Regions from separate parts of the Streptomyces sp. NPDC008086 genome, predicted to be linked through region 1. Evidence: riboswitches for the same ligand, from Rfam matches in the RefSeq annotation. Region 1 holds a riboswitch; the other holds the start of a gene.
What was found. Region 1 has a riboswitch for S-adenosylmethionine ahead of thrC (threonine synthase). Riboswitches for the same ligand answer to the same signal wherever they lie in the genome.

Region 1 (11,499 bases):
GCACCAGACCGGCGTACGCCCCCACCGGCACCCCCGGCGGCAGACTGCCGCACAGGGCGACCGCCGAGGCCGACGCGAGCAGGCCCTCGTAGGCCTCCTGGAAGGCGGACCACTCGGCGGGCGTGACCGTCGGGCCGGGCTCGTTCAGCTGGGTCGTGTCGCCGGAGCGCTCGTCGACCACGGCGATCGTGCGCCGGGTCGCGCCCGCCACCGGGACGAGCGCGTCCACCACACCGGGCGTCGCCGTGAGCCGTTCCTGTACGACACGGCCCGTCGCGCCACCCGCGAAGCCGGTGACCGCCACCTCGTGCCCGAGGGCCGCCAGTACCCGGGCCACGTTCAGGCCCTTGCCGCCGGGGCGCTCGGTCACCTCGGAGACGCGGTGGGATGTGTGGGGCCGCAGCGACCGTACGCGATAGGTGATGTCGAGAGCGGTGTTCAGCGTGACCGTGAGGATCACCTGGGCCGACCTCCCCCGAAGAAGTTCAGAATGCGAGCGGTTCGGAACGCGTTTGCCGGCTGTCCACCGGACGCTCCGCCTGGAGGCCTTGATCATGCCAAAAGGACGGCGGCCGTCCCAGTCTCGCAGGACAACCGCCGCCCTCAACAGCAGGACAGATCACCCCAGTTGCGGATCGACCACCCATTCGCCGCGGCGCATCACGCCCTTGAGGTCGAAGTCGGCGTCCAGCACCAGCAGGTCGGCGTCCTTGCCGGGTTCCAGGGAACCGATGCGGTCGTAGCGGCCGAGCAGCCTGGCCGGGTTGACGGACAGGGCCGCCACCGCGTCCTCGACGGGCAGCCGGTCGATCGTCACCGCCCGCTTGAAGGCGCGGTCCAGGGTGAGGGTGGACCCGGCGATCGAGCCGCCCTCGACGAGGCGGGCCACGCCGTCGGCGACCTCCACCTCCAGCGGGCCGAGCATGTAGCGGCCGTCGCCGAAGCCGGCCGCGTCCATGGCGTCCGTGATGAACGCGACCCGGTCCGCCCCCGCGTGACGGAACGCCAGCTCCAGCGCCGCCGGGTGCAGATGGGTGCCGTCGTTGATCAGCTCGACGGTCACCCGCTCGTCCTCCAGCAGGGCCGCGATGGGGCCAGGCTCGCGGTGGCCCAGCGGCGGCATCGCGTTGAACAGATGCGTGGCGACCGTGGCGCCCGCCTCGATCGCCTCCACCGTCTGCTCGTACGTCGCGTCCGTGTGCCCGATCGCCGCGATGACGCCGTGTTCGGCGAGGAGGCGTACGGAGTCGAGGCCGCCCGGCAGTTCGGTGGCGAGGGTGACCATCGTGGCGTGCCCGCGCGCCGCGTCGATCAGCTTGCGGACCTCCGCGGGGTCGGGGTCGCGCAGGAGTGCCTCGGAGTGGGCGCCCTTGCGGCAGGGGGAGATGAAGGGGCCCTCGAAGTGGATGCCGGCGATGTCGCCCTGTTCGGCGAGTTCGCTGAGGAGGCCTGCGCGGCGGGTGAGGAAGTCCATGTCGCCGGTGACGGTGGAGGCGACGAGGGTGGTGGTGCCGTGGAGGCGGTGGGTGTGGATGCCCTTGAGTACGTCGTCGGGGGTGCCTGAGGTAAAGGAGGCTCCGCCTCCGCCGTGGTTGTGGATGTCGACGAAGCCGGGGATGACGTAGTGGCCGTCGAGGGCGATGCGGTGGGCGTTTTCCGGGGCTGTGGCGGTGATTCGGGTGCCCTCGATGATCACTTGGGCGTCTTTGACGGTTCCTGTGGGCATCACCGCGGTGGCGCCGGACAGGATCAGGGGCGCTTTGCCGGACGCGGGCTGCGGGTCGTGTGTGGCTGGTCGCGCAGTTCCCCGCGCCCCTGGGTGGGCTGCCATCAGGCCGATTCCTCCGTGCGGTCGGTGGATGTGAGGAGATCCCAGGCGAGGAGGCCCGCGCCCAGGCATCCCGCCGTGTCGCCCAGGGCCGCGGGGACGATGGACGGCAGCTTCTGGAAGGTCACCCGTTGCCGGACGGCGTCCCGCAGGGGTGTGAACAACGTTTCCCCCGCCTCGGCCAGGCCGCCACCGATGATCAGGGTGCGCGGGTCCAGCAGGGTGAGGGCGGTGACGAGGCCGTCGGCGAGGGCGTCGACGGCCTGCTGCCAGACCCGTACGGCGTTCGGGTCGCCGGACGTGACGGCCTTCGCGCAGTCGGCGGCGTCCGCTTCCGGGTCCCCGCAGGCGGCGGCCCATGCCTCGCTGACCGCCGCCGCGGACGCGAACCGTTCCAGGCAGCCGCGCTGCCCGCACGGGCAGGGGGTGCCGCCGGGGCGTACGACGATGTGGCCGATCTCGCCCGCGAAGCCGTGCGCGCCCGACTCCACCCGGCCGTCGATGCCGATGGCGCCGGCGATTCCGGTGCCGAGCGGCACGAAGAGGAAGCGGTCGGTGCCCTTGCCCGCGCCGATCCGGCCCTCCGCGAGGCCGCCGGTGCGCACGTCGTGGCCGAGGGCGACGGGGATGCCGCCGAGCCGGTCGGCCAGCAGCCGGCGCAGGGGTACGTCCCGCCAGCCGAGGTTGGCCGCGTAGGCGGCGATGCCCTCGGCCTCGTCGACGATGCCGGGGACGGCGACGCCGACAGCGGCAGCGGGCTCGCCGAAGCGCTGTTCGCCGTACGCGCGCAGCTCGGCGGCGAAGTCGAGGATGCCCTCGACGACCGCGTCCGGCCCGCGCTCGCGCCCGGTCGGGCGGCGGACCTGGTGGAGGAGCTCGCCGCTCGCCCCTGCCAGGGCGGCCTTCATCCCGGTGCCGCCCACATCGAGGGCGATGACATGTCTCACGGGGGACAGTGTGGCTTGCGTACCCGCGAGAGGTCTAGTCCACTTACGTGGTGTAGACCTTATGGGGGCAATATGTATGACGTTTCGAAAGTTTCGAATGATGGGTGTGGGGCGGTTCTGCGTGCAGCGGCGTAGGCGTACGGGGACGATCGCGGCGGTGTCCGCGCTGGGGCTGGTGGCGACGCTGGGTGGCTGTGGGCTGACCGGTGGTTCGGGCGAGGTGACGCTGAGGCTGGTGGCCGCCGACTACGGCGACAGCGAGGCCAACAGCTCCCAGAAGTACTGGGACAAGCTCGTCGAGGCGTACGAGGAGGAACACGCGGGCGTGCACGTCGACGTCACCGTGTACTCCTGGAACGACGTCGACGCCAAGGTCAAGGAGATGGTCGACGCCGGGAAGGCGCCGGACATGGCGCAGATCGGCGCGTACGCCGACTACGCCGCCAAGGACCTCCTCTACGAGGCGGACGATCTCCTCTCCATCCCCGTCCAGGCCGACCTCGTCGCGCAGCTCGCGGACGCGGGGCAGGTGAACGGGGTGCAGTACGGCATTCCCTTCGCCTCCTCCACGCGGCTGCTCTTCTACAACAAGACCCTCTTCCAGAAGGCCGGCCTCACCGCGCCGACCACCTGGCGGGAGCTGGCCGCCGACGCCGCGGCGCTCGAGGCGGAGGGCGTGAAGTACCCGTACGCGCTGCCGCTCGGGCCCGAGGAGGCGCAGGCCGAGACCATGCAGTGGCTCCTCAGCGGTGGGGGCGGGTACACCGACGCGGAGCTCGGCACGTACAGCATCGACTCCACGGAGAACGTCGCCACCTTCAACTGGCTGAAGAACAACCTCGTCGGCAAGGGGCTCACCGGGCCGGTCGCGCCGGGGCGGCTCAACCGGGCCGAGGCGTTCTCCGCGTTCGCGGCGGGCGATGTCGGCATGCTCAACGGCCACCCTTCCCTGATGCAGATGGCTGCCAAGAAGGGCGTGAAGTTCGGCATGGTGCCGATGCCCGGGCGGGAGGGGCCGACCAAGGTCTCCATGGGTGTGGCCGACTGGATGACGGCGTTCAAGCAGAACGGTCATGCCGAGCAGGTGGGCGACTTCCTCGACTTCGTCTACGACAAGGAGAACGTCCTCGACTTCTCCCGGGAGTACGACCTGCTGCCCGTCACGAACTCCGCGTCCACCGTGATGAGCGGGGCGCCTCAGGACGCCGATCTCAAGCCGTTCCTGGAGCAGCTGTCGCTTTCCGAGCTGTATCCGGTGGGGCGGACGTCGTGGGCCGCGGTCAGTGCGGGGGTCAAGAAGCGGATCGGTGGGGCGGTGGCCTCCGGGGGGAGTCCGTCGGCGATTCTTGGGCAGCTCCAGTCGACCGCGTCGCGGGCGGAGAGCGCGGAGTAGGTGTCGGTGGCGGGGGCTAGTGTGCGGGGCATGAGTGACGAGCCGACTGAGCGGGAGGGCCTTGCCGAGCGTGAGCGGGGTGTGCTCGCGCTGGAGCGGCGGGGGTTCTCGGGGCCCGGGGCGAAGGAGCGGGCGATCCGGGAGGAGCTGGGGTTGGCGCCGGTTCGCTACTACCAGCTGCTGAACGCTCTGCTGGACGACCCGCGGGCGTTGGCCCATGACCCGGTGACGGTGAATCGCCTGCGGAGACTGAGAGAACAGCACCGCGCCGAACGCTGACACCCGTTCCTCGCCCCCGCCGCCCCTACCCGTCCCCTCCCTGGGGGCTGCGCCCCCAGACCCCCGCTGTCGGCCCTCCGGGCCTCGTCCTCAAACGCCGGACGGGCTGAAGTACTCAGCCTCTCCGGCGTTTGAGGAGCGGGGTCTGGGGCGGAGCCCCAGAAGGATGGGACGGGTAGGGGCGGCGGGGGCGGATAAAGTCTGGGCATGGGTAGTCATACGGAAGCTCTCCCGACCCCCACCACCCGGCCCGGCCGCGCAGGCCTCGACGCGATTCTCAGGCGCCCCGCCCGCGCACTGATCGCCCTCGACTTCGACGGCACCCTCGCCCCGATCGTCCCGGACCCCGAGAAGGCGAGGCCGCACCCCGAGGCCGTCCCCGCCCTCACCGCCCTCGCCCCCCGCGTCGCGGCCGTGGCAGTGATCACCGGCCGACCGGCCGAAACCGCGGTGCGCTACGGCGGCTTCGCCGACACCCCCGGCCTGGAGCACCTGGTCGTACTCGGCCACTACGGCGCCGAACGCTGGGACGCCACGACCGGCAAGGTCACCGCTCCCGAACCCCACCCCGGCATCGCGGCCGTCCGCGCCGAACTGCCGGGCGTCCTCGACGGCATCGGCACCACCGGCACCTGGACCGAGGACAAGGGACACGCCCTCGCCGTACACACCCGCCGCGCCCCCGACCCCCAGGGCACCTTCGACACCCTCCGCGCCCCCCTGACCGACCTCGCCACCCGCAACGGCCTCATCGTCGAACCGGGCCGTATGGTCCTCGAACTGCGCCCACCCGGCATGGACAAGGGCGTGGCCCTCCTGGACTACGCCCGCGACCTCGGCGCCGAGTCCGTCCTCTACGCCGGCGACGACCTCGGCGACCTCCCCGCGTACGCCGCCGTCGAGGAACTCCGTTCCGACGGCACCCCCGGCCTCCTGGTCTGCAGCGGCAGCGAGGAGGTCACGGAGTTGTCGGAGAAGGCGGACGTCGTGGTCGACGGCCCGCAGGGGGTCGTACGCCTGCTGGCGGCCATCGCCGATCAGGCGGGCTGACCGGACTCCCCGGCCGCTTCATCCGTGAGCGCGTCCAACTGGTCCAGGAACCACCGAGCCGGCGGCAGCGCCGTCGCAGCCGCGGCCAGCCGTTTCGACCGCTCCGCCCGCTCCTCCGGCCTCATGGACAACGCCTCGTGCAGCGCCCGCGCCGTGTCGATCACGTCGTACGGGTTCACGGTGATCGCGTCGTCGCGCAGCTCCTCGTAGGCACCGGCCTCCCGGGAGAGCACCAGCGCGCAGCCCTCGTCGGAGACGACGGGTACTTCCTTGGCGACCAGGTTCATGCCGTCCCGGACGGGGTTGACCAGGGCCACGTCGGCCAGCCGGTACGCGGCGAGCGACCGGGCGAAGTCGTCCTTGACGTGGAGGACGACCGGGGTCCAGGTCGGGGTCCCGTAAGCGGAGTTGATCTCGTCCGCCAGCCGCTGGACCTCCGCCGTGTAGTCCCGGTACACCGCCAGGTCCTGTCGCGACGGGTAGGCGAAGGCCACGTGCACCACCCGCTCCCGCCACTCGGGGTGGTCGTCGAGCAGTTGCCGGTAGGACAGCAGGCCGCGCACGATGTTCTTGGACAGCTCGGTGCGGTCGACGCGGACGATCGTCCGGCGGGCGGAGCCGTCCGGTGCCGTGCCGATCTCGTGCCGCAGTGCCGTCATCCGCTCCTCGACGTCCGGCCGGCGGGAGCGCTCGCGCAGGAACTCGGCGTCGGCCCCGAGCCCGTGCACCCCGATCCAGGTGGTGCTCAGCGGCGGCGCGCCCGTCGGGGTGTGCTCGATGTGCTTCGGCTCGCTCGGCACGGGCGAGTACACCTGGATCCGCTCGGCGTCGATCTCGTTCGCGCAAGCCATGAAGCCGGACGCCCACCGCCAGGTCAGGAACGCCAGCCGGTCCGCGCCGAGCATCCCCCACACCAGCTGGGACCGGATGTCGTCCGGCAGCATCCGGAAGTACTCCGCCGGCGCCCACGGCGTGTGCGAGAAGTGGCCGATCCGCACGTCCGGGCGCAGCTCGCGCAGCATCCCCGGCACCAGGCACAGGTGGTAGTCCTGCACCAGCACCGCCGCGCCCGGCGCCGCCTGCCGCGCCAGTTCCTCCGCGAACGCCCGGTTGTAGGTCTCGTACGCCGCCCACTGGCGCCGGAACTCCGCGTCGAAGACCGGCTCCAGCGGCGTCTGGTACAGCATGTGGTGGACGAACCAGAGGACCGAGTTCGCGATGCCGTTGTACGCGTCGGCGTGCACGTCGGCCGGGATGGGCAGCATGCGCACGCCCTCCTCGCCGACCCCGCGCCGCACCGCCTCCCGGTCGCCGTCGGACAACGCCGAGCACACCCACAGGGCGCCCGCGTCCGGCCCGATCGCCGACAGTCCGGAGACGACACCTCCGCCGCCCCGCTTGGAGCGCAGCGAGCCGTCGCCCTGCACCTCGTACGAGACCGGGCCGCGGTTCGACGCGACCAGCACCTTGGCAGCACCCTGTTCGGCAGCACCCTGCGTGGAAGCCATACGCGTCAACCTAGCCCGGCTCGGAAACGCTCAAACGTGCGGTTCAGCTCAGTGGCGCATCATCGTCCGGCCCGTATACGGCGGGTGTCCGTCGTTCACGCGACCTTCCTCGTCGCGTACTCCGCGATCTCCACCATCGGCGGCCGCTCCTCCGTGTCCACGGAGTACGTACGCGGCTCGAAACCGTCCTCGCCCCGCTCGAACTGGGTGAGGGACGGGCGGACCAGATGGCCCCGGGCCAGCCTCAGCTGGGCCGTGCGATAGATCGCCGCGGACATCCGGCCGAGGGCCTGGCCGTCCTGATGGCGGTGCTTGCGCACGCCCACGTCCACCTGGGCCAGCGCGTCGAGGCCCACCAGGTGCAGGGCGTCGACCAGCATGCCCAGCTCCACGCCGTATCCGACGGGGAACGGCAGTTGTTCCAGCAGCGACCTGCGGGCCGCGTACTCGCCGCCGAGCGGCTGCACGAAGCCGGCCAGCTGCGGCCAGTGCATGTTCAGCAGCGGGCGGGCCATCAGTTCGGTGACCCGGCCGCCCTGGCCCGCCGCACCGCCCAGGGGACGGTCGTACATGCCCTTGACCAGGTCGATCTCGGGGTCGGTGAGCAGCGGGCCGACGATGCCGGAGACGAAGTCGGAGGAGAAGTCCTTCAGGTCGGCGTCGATGAAGCAGACAATGTCCCCGGTCGTGACGAGCAGCGAGCGCCACAGCACCTCGCCCTTGCCGGGCACGGCCGGGACGCGCGGGAGGATCGCGTCCCGGTGCACCACGGTCGCGCCCGCCGCCGCGGCGACCTCGGAGGTGCGGTCGGTGGAGCCCGAGTCGACGACGACGATCTCGTCGACCAGCGGCACCTGCCGCATGAGGTCGTGACGGATGACCGCGACGATGTCGCCGACGGTCTCCTCCTCGTCGAGCGCGGGCAGGACGACGGAGACCGACCGGCCCGTACGCTGTTTGGCGGCCAGGATCTGGTGGAGCGGGCGATCGCTCGCGGACCAGGAGCGGGTGCTCAGCCAGCGCTCGACTTCTTCCAGCACGTAAGCGGCTCCTTCGCGTGTGATCCATCTCGCGGTTCGGACGACTATCTCAACTGTCCAGGTTGTCGGTTACAGTCTTGAACAACGCGGGTGACCATCGCATGTCCTGGTTGGCCGCCGACCACAACTTCATACCGCTCATCCAGAGGGGCAGAGGGATACGGCCCGATGAAGCCCCGGCAACCCTCCAGCCGGTCTCGTTCACGCGAGGCTCCCGGCTAGGGAAGGTGCCAAATCCGTCTCACGGCGAGATGCGTCGTGAGGAAGATGAGGAGAAAGGGCCTCGCCTCACATGGCTGCGCAGACTGTTGCAAGCACCACCGACTCCACCACCGCTTCCACGGTAGACCTCGGCCCCGCCGCCGCGCTCTCCTGTCGCGAGTGCGGTCACCGGGTGCCCCTCGGGCCGGTCTTCGCCTGCGAGGAGTGTTTCGGCCCGCTGGAGATCGCCTACGACTTCTCGGCCTACGACACCGAGGAGCTCCGCAAGCGGATCGAAGCGGGCCCCGCGAACATCTGGCGCTACGCGCCCCTCCTTCCCGTCCCGGCCGACGTGGCTACCAAGCCGAACATCAACCCCGGCTGGACCCAGCTCGTCAAGGCCGACAACCTCGCCCGTGAGCTGGGCGTGGACGCCGGCAAGCTGTTCATCAAGGACGACTCCGGCAACCCCACGCACTCCTTCAAGGACCGCGTCGTCGCCCAGGCCCTGGAGGCGGCCCGCGCCTTCGGCTTCACCACCCTCTCCTGCTCCTCCACCGGCAACCTCGCCGGCGCGGTGGGTGCCGCGGCCGCCCGGGCCGGCTTCCGTTCCTGCGTCTTCATCCCGCACGACCTGGAGCAGGGCAAGGTCGTCATGGCCGCGATCTACGGCGGCGAGCTCGTCGGCATCGAGGGCAACTACGACGACGTGAACCGATTCTGCTCCGAGCTGATCGGCGACCCGGCCGGTGAGGGCTGGGGCTTCGTCAACGTCAACCTGCGGCCGTACTACGCCGAGGGCTCCAAGACGCTCGCGTACGAGATCTGCGAGCAGCTCGGCTGGCAGCTCCCGGACCAGCTGGTCGTCCCGATCGCCTCCGGCTCGCAGCTCACGAAGATCGACAAGGGGCTGCAGGAGCTGATCAAGCTCGGGCTCGTCGAGGACAAGCCATACAAGATCTTCGGTGCGCAGGCCGAGGGGTGCTCGCCGGTGTCGGTGGCCTTCAAGGCGGGGCACGACGTCGTACGGCCGCAGAAGCCGAACACCATCGCCAAGTCGCTGGCGATCGGCAACCCGGCGGACGGGCCGTACGTGCTGGACATCGCCCGTCGTACCGGGGGTGCGGTGGAGGACGTGACGGACGAGCAGGTCGTCGACGCGATCAAGGTGCTTGCGCGGACCGAGGGGATCTTCGCCGAGACCGCCGGTGGTGTGACCGTGGGCGTGACGCGGAAGCTGATCGAGAACGGACTGCTCGACCCGACCCTGACGACTGTCGTGCTGAACACCGGCGACGGACTCAAGACGCTGGACGCGGTGGCCGGTACGGGGCTTACTGCGACCATTCGTCCCAACCTTGATTCGTTCCGCGAGGCTGGTCTCGTCTAGGGGCCTGTCCCATGGATTTTCGTCTGCGGGCCGTGGGGGCCGGTCGCGCAGTTCCCCGCGCCCCTAGGGGCGACTACCCGACCGGAGGTCATACGTGAGCGTCAACGTCCGCATCCCCACCATCCTGCGTACCTACACGGGTGGCCAGGCCGAAGTGACAGCCGAGGGCGGCACCCTCGGCGAGGTCATCGCCGAACTGGAGAAGAACCACACCGGGATCGCCGCCCGGGTGCTGGACGACCAGGGCAAGCTGCGTCGGTTCGTGAATGTCTACGTCAATGACGACGACGTCCGTTTCGAGCAGGGGCTGGAGACGGCGACGCCGGACGGTGCGGGCGTTTCCATCATCCCGGCCGTCGCCGGTGGCTGATCGAGGCTGACCGAATGACCGATCATTACCTTCGGTAACCCCGGTCACCGAGAGTTCATCGAATTGCCCCCTCCGTGAGAGAAGCGGAGGGGGCAATTCTGTGTGGTTGAGCGAGGTACAGTTGGGGAACGCGTCGCCGATCCAAGGGTCGGCGCCCCTTTATCTCCACCGCGAGCCCGACAAGAAGTAGCCAAAGTGTGCGGGTTTTTTGCGGCTTTTGTTCCGTTTGCCGGGTCCGACTTGACCTGAAGTCAGCGGAATTGTCCCCACATTCCCGACCGGTCGTGCCCGGATTTCTCGTCCGATTGACCTGTTGCAGACGGCAGTTGGGCAGATACATTCAGCCGCGGTCGACGCGTTCCGGCGCACGCCCCCGACCGATGGGGGGTGAGGTCTGACCCGGATCCGCGAAGTGTGGATCTGTGCAAGGGCCAGTAATAGGGGAGTTAGGCATGGCTCAGGGCACCGTCAAGTGGTTCAACGCGGAGAAGGGGTACGGCTTCATCGCGGTCGACGGTGGTGCGGATGTTTTCGTCCACTACAGCGCGATCCAGATGGACGGGTACCGCACCCTGGAAGAGGGCCAGCGGGTCGATTTCGAGATCTCGCAGGGTCAGAAGGGGCCGCAGGCGGACATGGTCCGGCTGGCGACCGGCTGAAGCACGCGTCGACTTAACAGCAGCGACGTTCTTCTTCGAAGGGCCCGCACCTCCCGGGGTGCGGGCCCTTCGCCGTGCCCAGCCACAGGGGGGCGATCCCCGAGAGCCGCTTGCGCCCGCCCGTCGCCCGACCGCCACCCCACATCGAGCCCTCGCTTCGCGAGGGCGCCTTGCACTCTCCGGGGGCGAGTGCTAATCATTGGCGTTAGCACTCTGAAGGTGAGAGTGACAAAGAAGGACCGGGTCGGTGAGGCCCGCAGGCCGGGTGGGGCAAGGAACCACAAGGCATGTGAGCCGTCCGTCGCGGGCGCGGGCGCGGTCCGAAGGAATCACCCCCAGTCCTGGAGGGACCACTTCACATGGCCAAGATCATCGCGTTCGACGAGGAGGCGCGGCGCGGCCTCGAGCGCGGCATGAACCAGCTCGCGGACGCCGTCAAGGTGACGCTCGGCCCCAAGGGTCGCAACGTCGTCCTCGAGAAGAAGTGGGGCGCCCCCACGATCACCAACGATGGTGTGTCCATCGCCAAGGAGATCGAGCTCGAGGACCCGTACGAGAAGATCGGCGCCGAGCTGGTCAAGGAAGTCGCCAAGAAGACGGACGACGTCGCCGGTGACGGTACGACCACCGCGACCGTTCTCGCCCAGGCCCTGGTCAAGGAGGGTCTGCGCAACGTAGCCGCCGGCGCCAACCCGATGGCCCTCAAGCGTGGTATCGAGCGTGCCGTCGAGGCCGTCTCCGCCGCCCTGCTCGAGCAGGCCAAGGATGTCGAGACCAAGGAGCAGATCGCCTCCACGGCCTCCATCTCCGCCGCCGACACCCAGATCGGCGAGC
Region 2 (11,499 bases), on a different contig from region 1:
GCAAGTCCTACTTCGGTGAGGACGGCCAGATCCCCAAGCCGTCCGTCGAGGAGTACAAGGAGATCACGAGCGGCCACGGCCACCACTGACGCTCCGCTGGTGGCGCCGTGTTGGGCGCGTTGTCGTCCGCGGCTCCGTCGTGGCTGGTCGCGCAGTTCCCCGCGCCCCTGGAGGGGCGCGGGGGGACCGCGATCCTGCCAGTACTGCTAGCCACGCCACGGTTGAAGGGCCCCGTCCGTTGTACGGACGGGGCCCTTCGCCGTACCCCCGGCTGGATAGGGTGGACCCCGTTGAGACTCGCGTCCCGTAGTGCGGGACACCACAACTGATCCAGGAGCGGCTTATGAGCGCTGTGACCCCCGCTGGAGGCGACACCGCGGCGGGCCGTTCCTGGCCCGACGTGCTGAGTGCCCTGCTGGCCGGAGAGGACCTGAGCGCCGCGGACACGGCCTGGGCGATGGACCGCTTCATGAGCGGCGAGGCCTCCGACGCGCAGATCGCCGGCTTCATGGTGGCGCTGCGGGCCAAGGGCGAGACGGTCGAGGAGATCAACGGTCTCGTGGAGGCGATGTACGCCCACGCGCAGCCGCTGGACATCCCCGGCCCGGCCGTCGACATCGTCGGTACGGGCGGCGACCGGGCCAAGACGGTCAACATCTCCACCATGTCCGCCATCGTCATCGCGGGCGCCGGCGCGAAGGTCGTCAAGCACGGCAACCGCGCGTCGTCCTCCGCGAGCGGCTCCTCCGACGTGCTGGAGAAGCTCGGCATCAACCTGGACCTGTCGCCGCAGGGTGTGGCACGGGTGGTGGACGAGGCCGGCATCACCTTCTGCTTCGCCGCCAAGTTCCACCCCTCGATGCGCTTCGTCGGCGGCGTACGGCGGGACCTGGGCATCCCGACCTCGTTCAATCTCCTAGGCCCGCTGACCAACCCCGCCCGCGTCACCGCCTCCGCCGTCGGCTGCTTCGACACCCGGATGGCGGGGCTCATCGCCGGCGTACTGGCCGAGCGCGGCTCGTCCGCGCTGGTGTTCCGCGGCGACGACGGCCTCGACGAGCTGACGACGACGGCCACGTCGAAGGTGTGGGTGGTCCGCGACGGCAAGGTGACCGAGGAGGCCTTCGACCCGCGGGACGTCGGTATCGAGCTGGTGCCGGTGGAGGCGCTGCGCGGCGCCGACGCCTCCTACAACGCCGACGTGGCGCTGCGCCTGCTGAACGGGGAGACAGGGCCGGTACGGGACGCCGTACTGCTCAACTCGGCCGCCGCACTGGTGGCGCTGAACCCGACGGACGCCCCGCTCACCGAGCAGATCCGAGCCGGGATGGCGAAGGCGGCGGAGTCGATCGACTCGGGGACGGCGAAGCGGACGCTGGACCGGTGGGTGGCTGCCAGTAACGCGTGACGATACGCCTGTGGTCCCGCGATTCGGACATGAGTTGCGGGACCACGATCATTTCGCGTACGTTCTCGACAGGTCATGAGTGACAGTCATGAGGCCCCGGCCGACTGTCCGGCAACCCTCCGTCCGTGGCGGGGTGCCCCGGGTGAAGACCAGGCCGTAGGCAGCGAGGTCTACGGCAAGCGCGGGCCCCTCTCGAAACCAGGGGTCCTGGTCGTTCGAGGGAGTCTTCCGTGAGCAAGCGAATGCGATAGGGCTGCTGAGCCCCGCCTCCGCGCACCCTTTTTCTCTTTTCCGCATGCCCTCGACTCGCATGCCTCTCACGGGAGTTCCCCATGTCTGTCTCCAGCGCTGCCCTCGACCAGGCCATTTGCACCCCGCTGCCCGTTCTGGGCCGTGATGTCACCGTCCCGCTCGTCACCGGCGGCGAGGTCACCTACGCCGCGCTCGACTACGCCGCCAGCGCCCCGGCCCTCCAGCGCGTCTGGGACGACGTCGCCGCCTACGCGCCCTACTACGGCAGCGTCCACCGCGGGGCCGGTTACCTCTCGCAGCTCTCCACCGACCTGTTCGAGAACGCCCGCAGGACGGTCGCCGAGTTCCTCGACTGCCGGGACGGCGACCAGGTGGTCTTCACCCGGTCCACCACCGACTCCCTGAACCTGCTCGCCGCCGCCCTGCCGGCCGACTGCCAGGTCTTCGTCTTCGAGACCGAGCACCACGCCTCCCTGCTGCCGTGGACGAACGCGCAGGTCACCTACCTCAACGCTCCCCGCACCCCGCGCCAGGCCGTCGAGACCCTGGAGCGCGCCCTGGCCGACCGGGACCCCCACGGCCCGGCCCTGGTCTGCGTCACCGGCGCCTCGAACGTCACCGGTGAGCTGTGGCCCGTACGGGAACTGGCGGCGGCCGCGCACGCCCACGGCGCCCGGATCGTGCTCGACGCCGCCCAGCTGGCTCCGCACCACGCGGTGAGCGTCCAGGACCTCGACGTCGACTGGGTCGCCTTCTCCGGCCACAAGCTGTACGCCCCGTTCGGCTCCGGCGTCCTCGCCGGCCGCGCCGACTGGCTGCGCGAGGCCGAGCCGTACCTCGCGGGCGGCGGCGCCAGCCGCAAGGTCACCCGGCGCGAGGACGGGGGAGTGGACGTCGAGTGGCACGAGAGCGCCGCCCGCCACGAGGCCGGCTCCCCGAACGTCATCGGCGCCTACTCCATCGCCTCCGCCTGCAAGGCGCTGACGGAGGCGGGCTTCGACACCCTGGTCGCGCGCGAGCAGTACCTGATCGAGAAGGTGCGGGCGGGCCTCGCCGAGGTCCCCGAGGTCCGGATCCTCTCCCTCTTCGGCGACGACGCCCCGCGCGTCGGTGTCATCTCCTTCGTCGTCGACGGCTGGAACAGCTCCCACTTCGCCGCCGCGCTCTCCGCCGAGTACGGCATCGGGGTGCGCGACGGCCTGTTCTGCGCCCACCCGCTGGTCCGCACGCTGCTCGGCAGCGACCCGCAGACGCAGGGCGAGTGCGGTGCCCCGGAGGCGGCCCCCGGCGAGAAGTCCCTCAACGCGATCCGGGTGAGCTTCGGGGCCGGTACGCCGGACGAGCACGTCGAGCGGTTCGTGAACGCCGTGAAGGAGCTCGTGACGGACGGCGCCCGGTGGAACTACCGCACGGAGGACGGCCGTTGCGTGCCGGACACCTCCGCGTGAGCCTCCGGCGGCGAAGCCTGGGGCGGCAGCATGAGCGGTAGCCGGGTGCCCAGGACGATCATCCGCAGGGCGCGCTCGGTGGCGTCCGTGAGCAGCTCGCTCGCCCGGGTCATGGCCTCGGCCAGGATCATCGGCGCGGGCAGGATGCCATGGCAGGCGTCCACGCCCGGCACGTCCTGCGCACCCTCGCCGAGGGTGCCCGCCAGGGCCAGGACCGGGCGGTCGTAGAGCTTGGCACGCCGGGCCACCTCGGCCGGGACCTTGCCGCGCGGCGTCTGGTGGTCCAGGGCGCCCTCGGCGGTGATCACCAGGTCGGCCCGGGCCAGCCGGGCGTCCAGGGCGAGGTGGTCGAGGAGCACCTCGAAGCGGGGCAGGAGCCGGGCGCCCAGGGCGGCCAGGCCGGCCCCCAGACCGCCGGAGGCGCCGGTTCCCGGGCCGTACCGGAGATCGGTGTCCGAGGCGGCCACGTCACGGGTGAGGACGAAGGCCCAGTTCTCCAGGCCGGCCGACAGTTCCTCGACGTCTTCCGGGGTGGCGCCCTTCTGAGGGCCGAAGACCCGGGCCACGCCCCGCTCACCGCACAGGACGTTGTACGGGTTGCAGGCGACGAGGAGTTCCACCTGTGCCAGGCGGTGGTCCAGGCCGGACGGGTCGATGCGGTGCAGGCGGTTCAGTTCCCGGCCGCCGAGGGGCAGTTCCATGCCGTCCCCGTCCAGAAGGCGGGCACCCAGGGCCTGGAGCGCACCGGCGCCCCCGTCCGAGGTGCCCGAGTCGCCGCAGCCGACGAGGATCCGCTTCATGCCCATGTCGAGTGCGGCGTGGATCAGTTCGCCGACGCCGAACGTGGTGGTGGCGCCGGGGTCGCGCAGGTCGCGCGGGACGAGGGACAGGCCGGCGACCGCCGCCATCTCCACCACCGCCGTGTCCCCGGACCCGAGTACGGCGAAGTGGGAGACGACCGTCTCTCCGATCGGGCCGGTGGCGGGCATGGTGACGAGCCTGCCCCCGGTCGCGGTGGCCAGGGCGAGGGCCGTGCCCTCACCGCCGTCCACCAGCGGGATGAGGTCGACCTCGGCTTCCGGCAGGACCCGGCGCACACCCGCGGCGATGGCGTCGGCGGCGGCCTCCGCGGACAGGGACTCCTTGAAGCCGCTGGGGGCTACGACGACACGGTTCAGCATGGGGGCTCCTTAACGGGTGACGGAGACGCCGAGCAGCGGCCAGACCACCACGGCGAAGAGCAGGACGAGCGCGGCGGTGAGCGGGGCCAGGAAGGCGGACAGCCGCAGGAGGTCGCGCGGGGTGTAGGTCGGGGTGCCGGGGATCTGGGCGAAGAGCGTGACCGGCTTGGCCGAGGCGGGCAGGGTGTGGCAGAAGCCGGCGGCGGCGGTCGAGGCGAGCGCGGCGGCGACCGGGTTGACGCCGACGCCCGCGGCGGCAGCCACCACCAGCGGCACCAGGACCGACGAGCGGGCGGAGCGGGACTGCAGGACCAGGTGGGCCGCCGTGCTGACGACGACCACGATCACCAGGAACACGACCGGGGACTCGTTCGCCGGCAGCCCCGAGACCAGCCACTTCGCCGCTCCCGAGTCGGCGAGCGCGACGCCCATCGCCATCGTCGCCGCCATGAACAGCAGCAGCGACCAGGGGACGGTCTTCAGCGCGTCCTTCAGCTTGACGGTGCCGAGGGCGGGCGAGGAGGCGACGACCGCGCCGATCAGCGCCACGATCGCCGGCGACAGATGGTGCAGCGGCTCGCTGCACCACAGCAGCACGACCGTGGCCAGCAGCAGCGCGCAGCGCTTCTCGGTCTGCGCCCAGGGGCCGGTGACCGGCTGTTCGCTGTGCTCCTGGATCTGCTCGGCGGTGATGTGGACGGGGCCACGTCGGTCCTCGCGGCGGGTCGTCGTCCACAGCACCAGCTCGGCGGCGAGGTGGGACGACGTCAAGGCCAGCGGAAGGCCCAGCAACAGCCACTCGGTGAAGCCGATGTGCTCCCCGGTCGCCTCGAACAGCACCGACACGGTGATCAGATGCGCGCCGGCGCCGATCAGGGTGGCCACCGCCGACAGCAGGATCACGGTCGGGAACAGCAGCGCCAGCATCACGACCAGTCGCCTGCGGTCGGCCAGCACCTTGGCCAGGGCCAGGAACACCGGCAGCGCGAGCGCGGCCCGGCCGGAGGTGGCCGGCACCGCGAACGCCGTGACGACCAGGGCCGCCGTCGTCAGATGCACCAGTTGCCGCACGGTGCGGGCGCCGCTGACCAGGAACACCGCCGCACGCCCCGCCAGTCCCGTCCGGGTCACCGCCGCCGCCAGGACGAAGGCGCAGATCAGCAGCCACACCGTGGAGTCGCCGAGGGTGCCGAACAGGGTGTCGTTGCTGATCACGCCGGTCACCGTCAGGGCCAGCGCGGCGCCCAGCGCGATGTACGTGTCGTCGATCGACGTACCCATCCACGCACAGGTCGCCAGGACGAACACCGCGAGGGTGAAGCGGGCGTCGCCGCCCAGCCCGGCGAAGTTCCCGGGGACGGCCAGCAGCGCGCACAGCGTCAGCGCCACGGACAGGGCAGTGAGAGCGCGAGGGTTCAGTGTCACGTCATCGAGGGTTCACCCGGGCGGTGAGCCGTCGATGAGCCGAACATGAAGGGAACTTCACCCGGTGCGAAGGGCCTTCACCCGCCGGGCAGTCGGTACCCCATCCCGCGCACCGTCTCCACCCGCTCCGCGCCGAGCTTCTTGCGCAGCGTGCGGACATAGACGTCCACGATGTTGGAACCGGGGTCGAAGTCGTAGTCCCACACGTGGGAGAGGATCTGCTCGCGGGACAGCACCTGCCCCGGATGCCGTAGGAACAGCTCCAGCAGGACGAACTCACGGGCCGTCAGGTCGACGGTCCGCTCGTCGGCCCGGGCCCGGCGGGTGCGCAGGTCCAGGCTGAGCGAGCCCGCTCTGAGCACGGTCACCTCCGGCGCCCTGGCCGCCGTACGCAGCCTGAGGCGCACCCGGGCGAGCAGTTCCTCGAAGCGGAACGGCTTGGTCATCCAGTCGTCGGCGCCGCCCTCCAGACCGGCCACCGTGTCCCGTACGGAGTCCCGCGCGGTCAGCACGATCACCGGGGTCGTCACCCGGGCCTCGCGCAGCTCACGCAGGATCGTGAAGCCGTCCCGGCCGGGCAGGTTGATGTCGAGGACGAGCAGGTCGAAGCCGCCGGTCAGGGCGTACTCGTAGCCGGCGTCGCCGTCGGTGACGACGGTCGTGGTGAATCCGTTCGAGCGCAGTCCCTTCTCCACGAAGGAGGCGATGCGCTCCTCGTCCTCGACGATGAGGATGCGGTTCACGTGTCTTGCCCTTCCGGTGCGGGGGATGCGTGCAGAACGAGGGTGAAGGTGGCGCCGCCGCCGGGGGTTTCGGAGAGCCGCACCCGGCCGTGGTGCCCTTCGGCGATGGCCTTGACGATCGCCAGCCCGAGTCCGGCGCCGGAGGCACGTGCTCCACGCCGGGCGGTGCCCCGCCGGAAGCGTTCGAAGATGATCTCGGCGTCGGTCGGCTGGACCCCCGGGCCCCGGTCGGCGACGTACAGCTCGATGTACGGTCCGACGACCCGGGAGCCGATCCGGATGGTCTGGCCCGGCACGGTGTGCTGCACGGCGTTCTGCGCGAGCTGCACCATGGCCTGCGTGATGCGCTGGAAGTCCAGCTCGGACTCCACGTCGGCGACCCCGGCGAGCCGCCAGTCGCGGTCGCCCAGGGTGCGGGCCTTGACGAAGACGTCGGCGGTGAGTTCGGCGACCTGGGCCGGTTCGGGGACGACGAAGTCGGGCCGCTCGGCCTTGGCGAGCAGCAGCAGGTCCTCGACGATGCGGCTCATCCGGTCCAGCTCGTCGGTGACCAGCCGGATCGTCTCGTCACGTTCGGCCGGATCGTCGCCCATGACCTCCAGATGCCCGCGCACGATGGTGATCGGGGTGCGCAGCTCGTGGCCCGCGTCGTCGACGAACTCGCGCTGGGCGGCGAAGCCCCGCTCGAGGCGGTCGAGCATGCTGTTGAACGTCTCGGCGAGAGCGGCTATGTCGTCCTTGCCGTGCACCGGGATCCGTCGGGTGAGGTCCTGCTCGGTGATCTGCGCCGCAGCGGTACGCACCACGCGCACCGGTCGCAGGATGCGCCCGGCGGCCACCCAGGCGATGCCCGTGGTGAGCAGCAGGGCGACCCCGGAGATGATGAGCAGGGCGCGGAACACCTGGTTCACCCGCTCCCGCTCCCGCTCCGAGTGGAAGGCCACGACGAACGCGGCGTCCGGTTTCGCGCCCGCGTGCGCCACGGTGACCTTGGCCCACCGGATCTCCCCCTCCGGCCGGCTCAGGGTGCCGGTGGGGTCGGGCGAGTCGAAGATGCGGCGCTTGGCGTCGGAGTCCCGGTACAGGGGCAGTGCGACGGAGATGTCGCTGGGCTGCCGAAGCTGGCGCAGCACGCCGTCCGTGCCGCGCACCAGGCCCATCAGTTCCTCGTCGGTGTCGGGGTTCTGCTGCTCCAGGAAGACCGTCAGCAGCCGCCGGGCACTGGTGAACGGCTGTCCCGTCTGCGGGTCCCCGCCCCGCTTCTCGAAGCCGGCGAACTCACCGGTCTCCTGAGTGAGCAGCCGGCTGATCCGGTTGTCGACGTCCCGCATCAGGAACGAGCGGGTCGTCGTGGCGACCTCGATGAGCGCGACCGCCATGACGAGCAGCAGCCACAGCAGGATGCGCACCCGCGCGGTGATCCGCCGACGAGCCGGGTCAGTTGCTGTCGTCGGGTCCGTCGTCGTCGGATCCGCTGTTGCCCGCACTCTGGCCGTGGTCGTCGTCATCGTCATCATTCGTGGGGCTGTCGGTCACCGGAGGCCGTGACACGACCTCGTCGGTCGGGGTCGTGTCCGGCGTCGGTGTCGGCTTGGGAGTGACCACCGGGGTGGGGGAGGGGGAGTCACTCTCCAACACCACCTCGGAGGGGACCTTCGGTGACGCGGGACGGTCGGTGAGGGCGAAGCTGGTCGCGGCGATGCCCAGTGGGATCAGCACGACGGCGGACAGGGCCGCCATACGACGAGTGAAAGCCATGTGTCCGATCCTGTGGTCGGCACACGGTGAGAAGGATGAGGGCCGGATGAAGAACTCTTCATCCGCGGCCGTCGGCGGCCGTGGGCCTCAGCTGTCAAGACCGATGGCGAACGCGGCCTCGATGTCGTGCTGCGAGTACGTCCGGAACGCCACGTGCGTGTCCGTCGCCTCCACCCCGGGGATCTTGCTGATCCGGCCCGGGATGACCTCGGCGAGATCCTCGTGCCGCTTCACCCGCACCATGGCGATCAGGTCGTACGTGCCGGTGACGGAGAAGACCTCGGTGACGCTCTCCAGCGAAGCGATCCGCTCCGCGATCTCGGGGATCCGGTCCACGCTGGTCTTGATCAGGACGATCGCGGTGATCACGGCTGGTTCTCTCCCTCGGGGGCCGGAGCTGGGGCGGCCTTCACTCTAGTGGGCCGACCGAAGCGGGCCCACGCGTAGCCGAAGCCCAGGCCGAAGCCCACCAGGTGCGCCAGGTAGGCCACCCCGGGCCCCCGGTCGGCCCGCCCCGCCGCCACCCATTGCAGTGCCGCCCAGAAGGGCAGCACGACCCATGCCGGGAAGCGCAGCGGCAGGAAGAGCAGGAACGGCAGCAGGCTTGTCACGCGCGCCCCGGGGAAGAGGAACAGAAAGGCGCCGAGAACCGCGGAGATCGCCCCGGACGCGCCGACCAGGGACTGGGTGGAGTCGTCGTTGGCGGCCGCGTAGCCCAGCAGGGCCAGATAGCCGCAGCCCAGGTAGAAGAGCGTGAACTGGACGCGGCCCATCCGTTCCTCGGTCATCGCGCCGAAGACGTAGAGGAAGAGCATGTTGCCGAGCAGGTGCACCCAGCTGCCGTGCACGAAGAGGGCAGTGGCGGGGGTCAGGGCGGCCCGGGGCGAGCCCTCGAACAGTTCCGCGGGCACCACACCCCAGCGGTGGAAGTAGGCCCGCTGCGTGGCGAGCAGCTCGTCACCGGTGCCGTACGCCGGACCGAGTCCGGCCGCCGGGCCGATCAGGAAGACCAGGCAGCACACGGCGATCAGGGCACGGGTCACCGGCGCCGACGGCCCCCGGAGCACGTAGCCGAAACAGGCCGGGAAGCGCACCGCACGCCAGTTGCCGATCATGAATACAGAGCATGACGTAACGGGACGCACACGCACAGACCGCCTCGCCGCCGGGGAGGTCCTTGGGACGGACGGGCGACGAGTACCCGCCAGGCCGTAGGGTAACGAGCCACACGCACCGGGGAGCCCGGCGCGTCGCTGACAATAGAGACCTGTAGACACCAGCAGAGACCTAGAGGAAAGAGCACGGTCACGATGACGGTTCCCCTGCCGACCGACACCACGCGGTGGCGCTGCACCCTCTGCGGCAACCTCACGCGTTTCGACGTGACGCGCTCGTCCAAGGTCGTGGAGTACATGCATCTCGATCTGGCCGGCGAGCCCAAGGTCGAGGAGCGCGAGGTGCTCAGTGAGACCATCGAGTCGGTGCGCTGCCGCTGGTGCAACGCCGTGGACAAGGTGGAACTCGTGGACAGGCCGGGCGCCGGCTCCTGAGCGGAGCGGGCCCCGCACAGCATTGGGGTGTGACGGATGGTGGAGACACAAGGCGGGGGGCCGGGCGACGGCGCCGCCGAGGTGCTCGACCGTCCGCTGCCCGACGGCGTGCGGCGCAGAGTCGTGCAGATCGTGTCCGACGGGTTCGGCGGACTGACGGTCGGCGAACTGCCCGCGCAGCTCAGGCAGTACGCCCGGTTCGCCCCGAACCGCCGGGCGAAGTTCGCCGGCAACGCGATGGCGGCGGCGCTGGAGACCGATCCGCTGTTCCGCCAGCGCATCGGCGAGAAGTTCAGAGAGGCCCAGCCGGAACTGACCGGCGCCCTCGACTCCGGCTCGTTGCCCGCGGCCGCGGACCCGCTCGACGTGGCGGCCGCGGCCTATGTTCTGCGGCCCACCGGCTGGGTCAAGCTGGTCACCGCGGCCGGCGAGGAGGCCCAGCGGGCCGACGCCGAGCGCGCCGACGACGAGGCCCGCGCCGAGCTGGAGCGGCTGCGCGAGGAGCTCGCCCACGCCCGGGAGCACACCCGGCACGAGACCGAGCGGCTGCGCACCGAGCTGGACACGGCGAAGAAGGAAGCCGAATCGCTTCACCGCAAGCTGCGCTCGGCGCTCAGCGACGTCAAGCGCGGCGAGGCCGCCCTGCGCAAGGTCCAGGGCGAGATCGAGACCGTACGCGCCGAGAGCCACGCCCAGGTCTCCGCCGCCGAGAGTGAGTCCCGGCGGCTCAGAGCGCGGCTCGGGGAGGCCGAGGCGGCCCTGGAGGCCACCCGCAAGGCCGCGCGTGAGGGTCGCAGCGTCGAGGACATGCGCGTCCGCCTGCTCCTGGACACCCTGCTGGACTCCGCCCAAGGGCTGCGCCGGGAACTGGCGTTGCCACCGGTCTCCGTACGGCCCGCCGAGACCGTAGACGCGGTCGAACCGGGCCGTATGACCCCGAAGGACATCGCGGCCCGGGCGCTGTCCGAGAACGACCCCGCGATCCTCGACCAGCTCCTCGCGCTGCCCCAGGCGCATCTGGTGGTCGACGGCTACAACGTCACCAAGACGGGCTATCCCCAGATGCCGCTGGAGAAGCAGCGGCTCAGGCTGCTCGGCCAGCTCTCGCAGCTCGCCGCGCAGACCGGCGCCGAGGTGACCTGTGTCTTCGACGGGGCCGAACTGGCCGCGCCGGTACTGCTCGCGCCGCCGCGCGGAGTGCGGGTGCTGTTCTCCAAACCGGGCGTGACCGCCGACGAGCTGATCCGCCAACTGGTGCGCGCCGAGCCGCCCGGCCGGCCGGTCATCGTCGCCTCGACCGACCGCGAGGTGGCCGACGGGGTCGCCCGGGCCGGGGCGCGGCCGGTGGCTTCTGCGGTGCTTCTCAAGCGGCTGTCCTGAAACGCCAACGTACAGGCGCAATGCCCGAATTGGCGTCAACCTCGGACGACGTAGCGTCAACCGGCCCTGCACAGGCTGTGAGTTGTGTGTAAAGAATGACAGGTGTGACGAGAATTTTCGTGTGAGGATTTGATCTGATCACAACTGGGTCACTAGGGTCTGGCGTCGAACCTCCGAGCGGGTGATCACTCACAAGAAGGGTTTCACCTCCGTGGCGTCCCACCGTCGACCGAAGCAGCCGAGCCGAGCACGCGTGACCGTGCTGACCACCGCCGCCGCTGCTGCCGTGGCCATCTCTTCTCAGGCGGCCAACGCGGCCCCCAGCGAGAAGCCGAGCAAGGACGAGGTCAAGGC

Region 2: it holds a riboswitch for S-adenosylmethionine, as region 1 does, so the genes downstream of both, ACFZBP_RS27735 (aminotransferase class V-fold PLP-dependent enzyme) here and thrC (threonine synthase) in region 1, are expected to answer to the same signal.

The regions. Positions count from the first base shown of each region.
Region 1 covers NZ_JBIBIA010000006.1:164,004-175,502, forward strand. Annotated here, with positions in the region: gene ACFZBP_RS22130 (hexose kinase) at 1-460, opposite strand, end outside; gene nagA (N-acetylglucosamine-6-phosphate deacetylase) at 620-1,831, opposite strand; gene ACFZBP_RS22140 (ROK family protein) at 1,831-2,775, opposite strand; gene ACFZBP_RS22145 (extracellular solute-binding protein) at 2,876-4,168, shown strand; gene ACFZBP_RS22150 (DUF3263 domain-containing protein) at 4,199-4,447, shown strand; gene otsB (trehalose-phosphatase) at 4,655-5,497, shown strand; gene ACFZBP_RS22160 (trehalose-6-phosphate synthase) at 5,485-7,005, opposite strand; gene ACFZBP_RS22165 (glucosyl-3-phosphoglycerate synthase) at 7,101-8,045, opposite strand; SAM riboswitch class I at 8,181-8,319, shown strand; gene thrC (threonine synthase) at 8,338-9,636, shown strand; gene ACFZBP_RS22175 (MoaD/ThiS family protein) at 9,731-10,006, shown strand; gene ACFZBP_RS22180 (cold-shock protein) at 10,459-10,665, shown strand; gene groL (chaperonin GroEL) at 11,025-11,499, shown strand, end outside.
Region 2 covers NZ_JBIBIA010000008.1:64,659-76,157, forward strand. Annotated here, with positions in the region: gene ACFZBP_RS27725 (cytochrome bc complex cytochrome b subunit) at 1-89, shown strand, start outside; gene trpD (anthranilate phosphoribosyltransferase) at 344-1,408, shown strand; SAM riboswitch class IV at 1,480-1,596, shown strand; gene ACFZBP_RS27735 (aminotransferase class V-fold PLP-dependent enzyme) at 1,741-3,108, shown strand; gene ACFZBP_RS27740 (glycerate kinase) at 3,063-4,289, opposite strand; gene ACFZBP_RS27745 (SLC13 family permease) at 4,299-5,714, opposite strand; gene ACFZBP_RS27750 (winged helix-turn-helix domain-containing protein) at 5,792-6,457, opposite strand; gene ACFZBP_RS27755 (ATP-binding protein) at 6,454-7,965, opposite strand; gene ACFZBP_RS27760 (small secreted hydrophilic protein) at 7,895-8,215, opposite strand; gene ACFZBP_RS27765 (Lrp/AsnC family transcriptional regulator) at 8,303-8,584, opposite strand; gene ACFZBP_RS27770 (rhomboid family intramembrane serine protease) at 8,581-9,330, opposite strand; gene ACFZBP_RS27775 (hypothetical protein) at 9,526-9,765, shown strand; gene ACFZBP_RS27780 (NYN domain-containing protein) at 9,802-11,145, shown strand; gene ACFZBP_RS27785 (NlpC/P60 family protein) at 11,357-11,499, shown strand, end outside.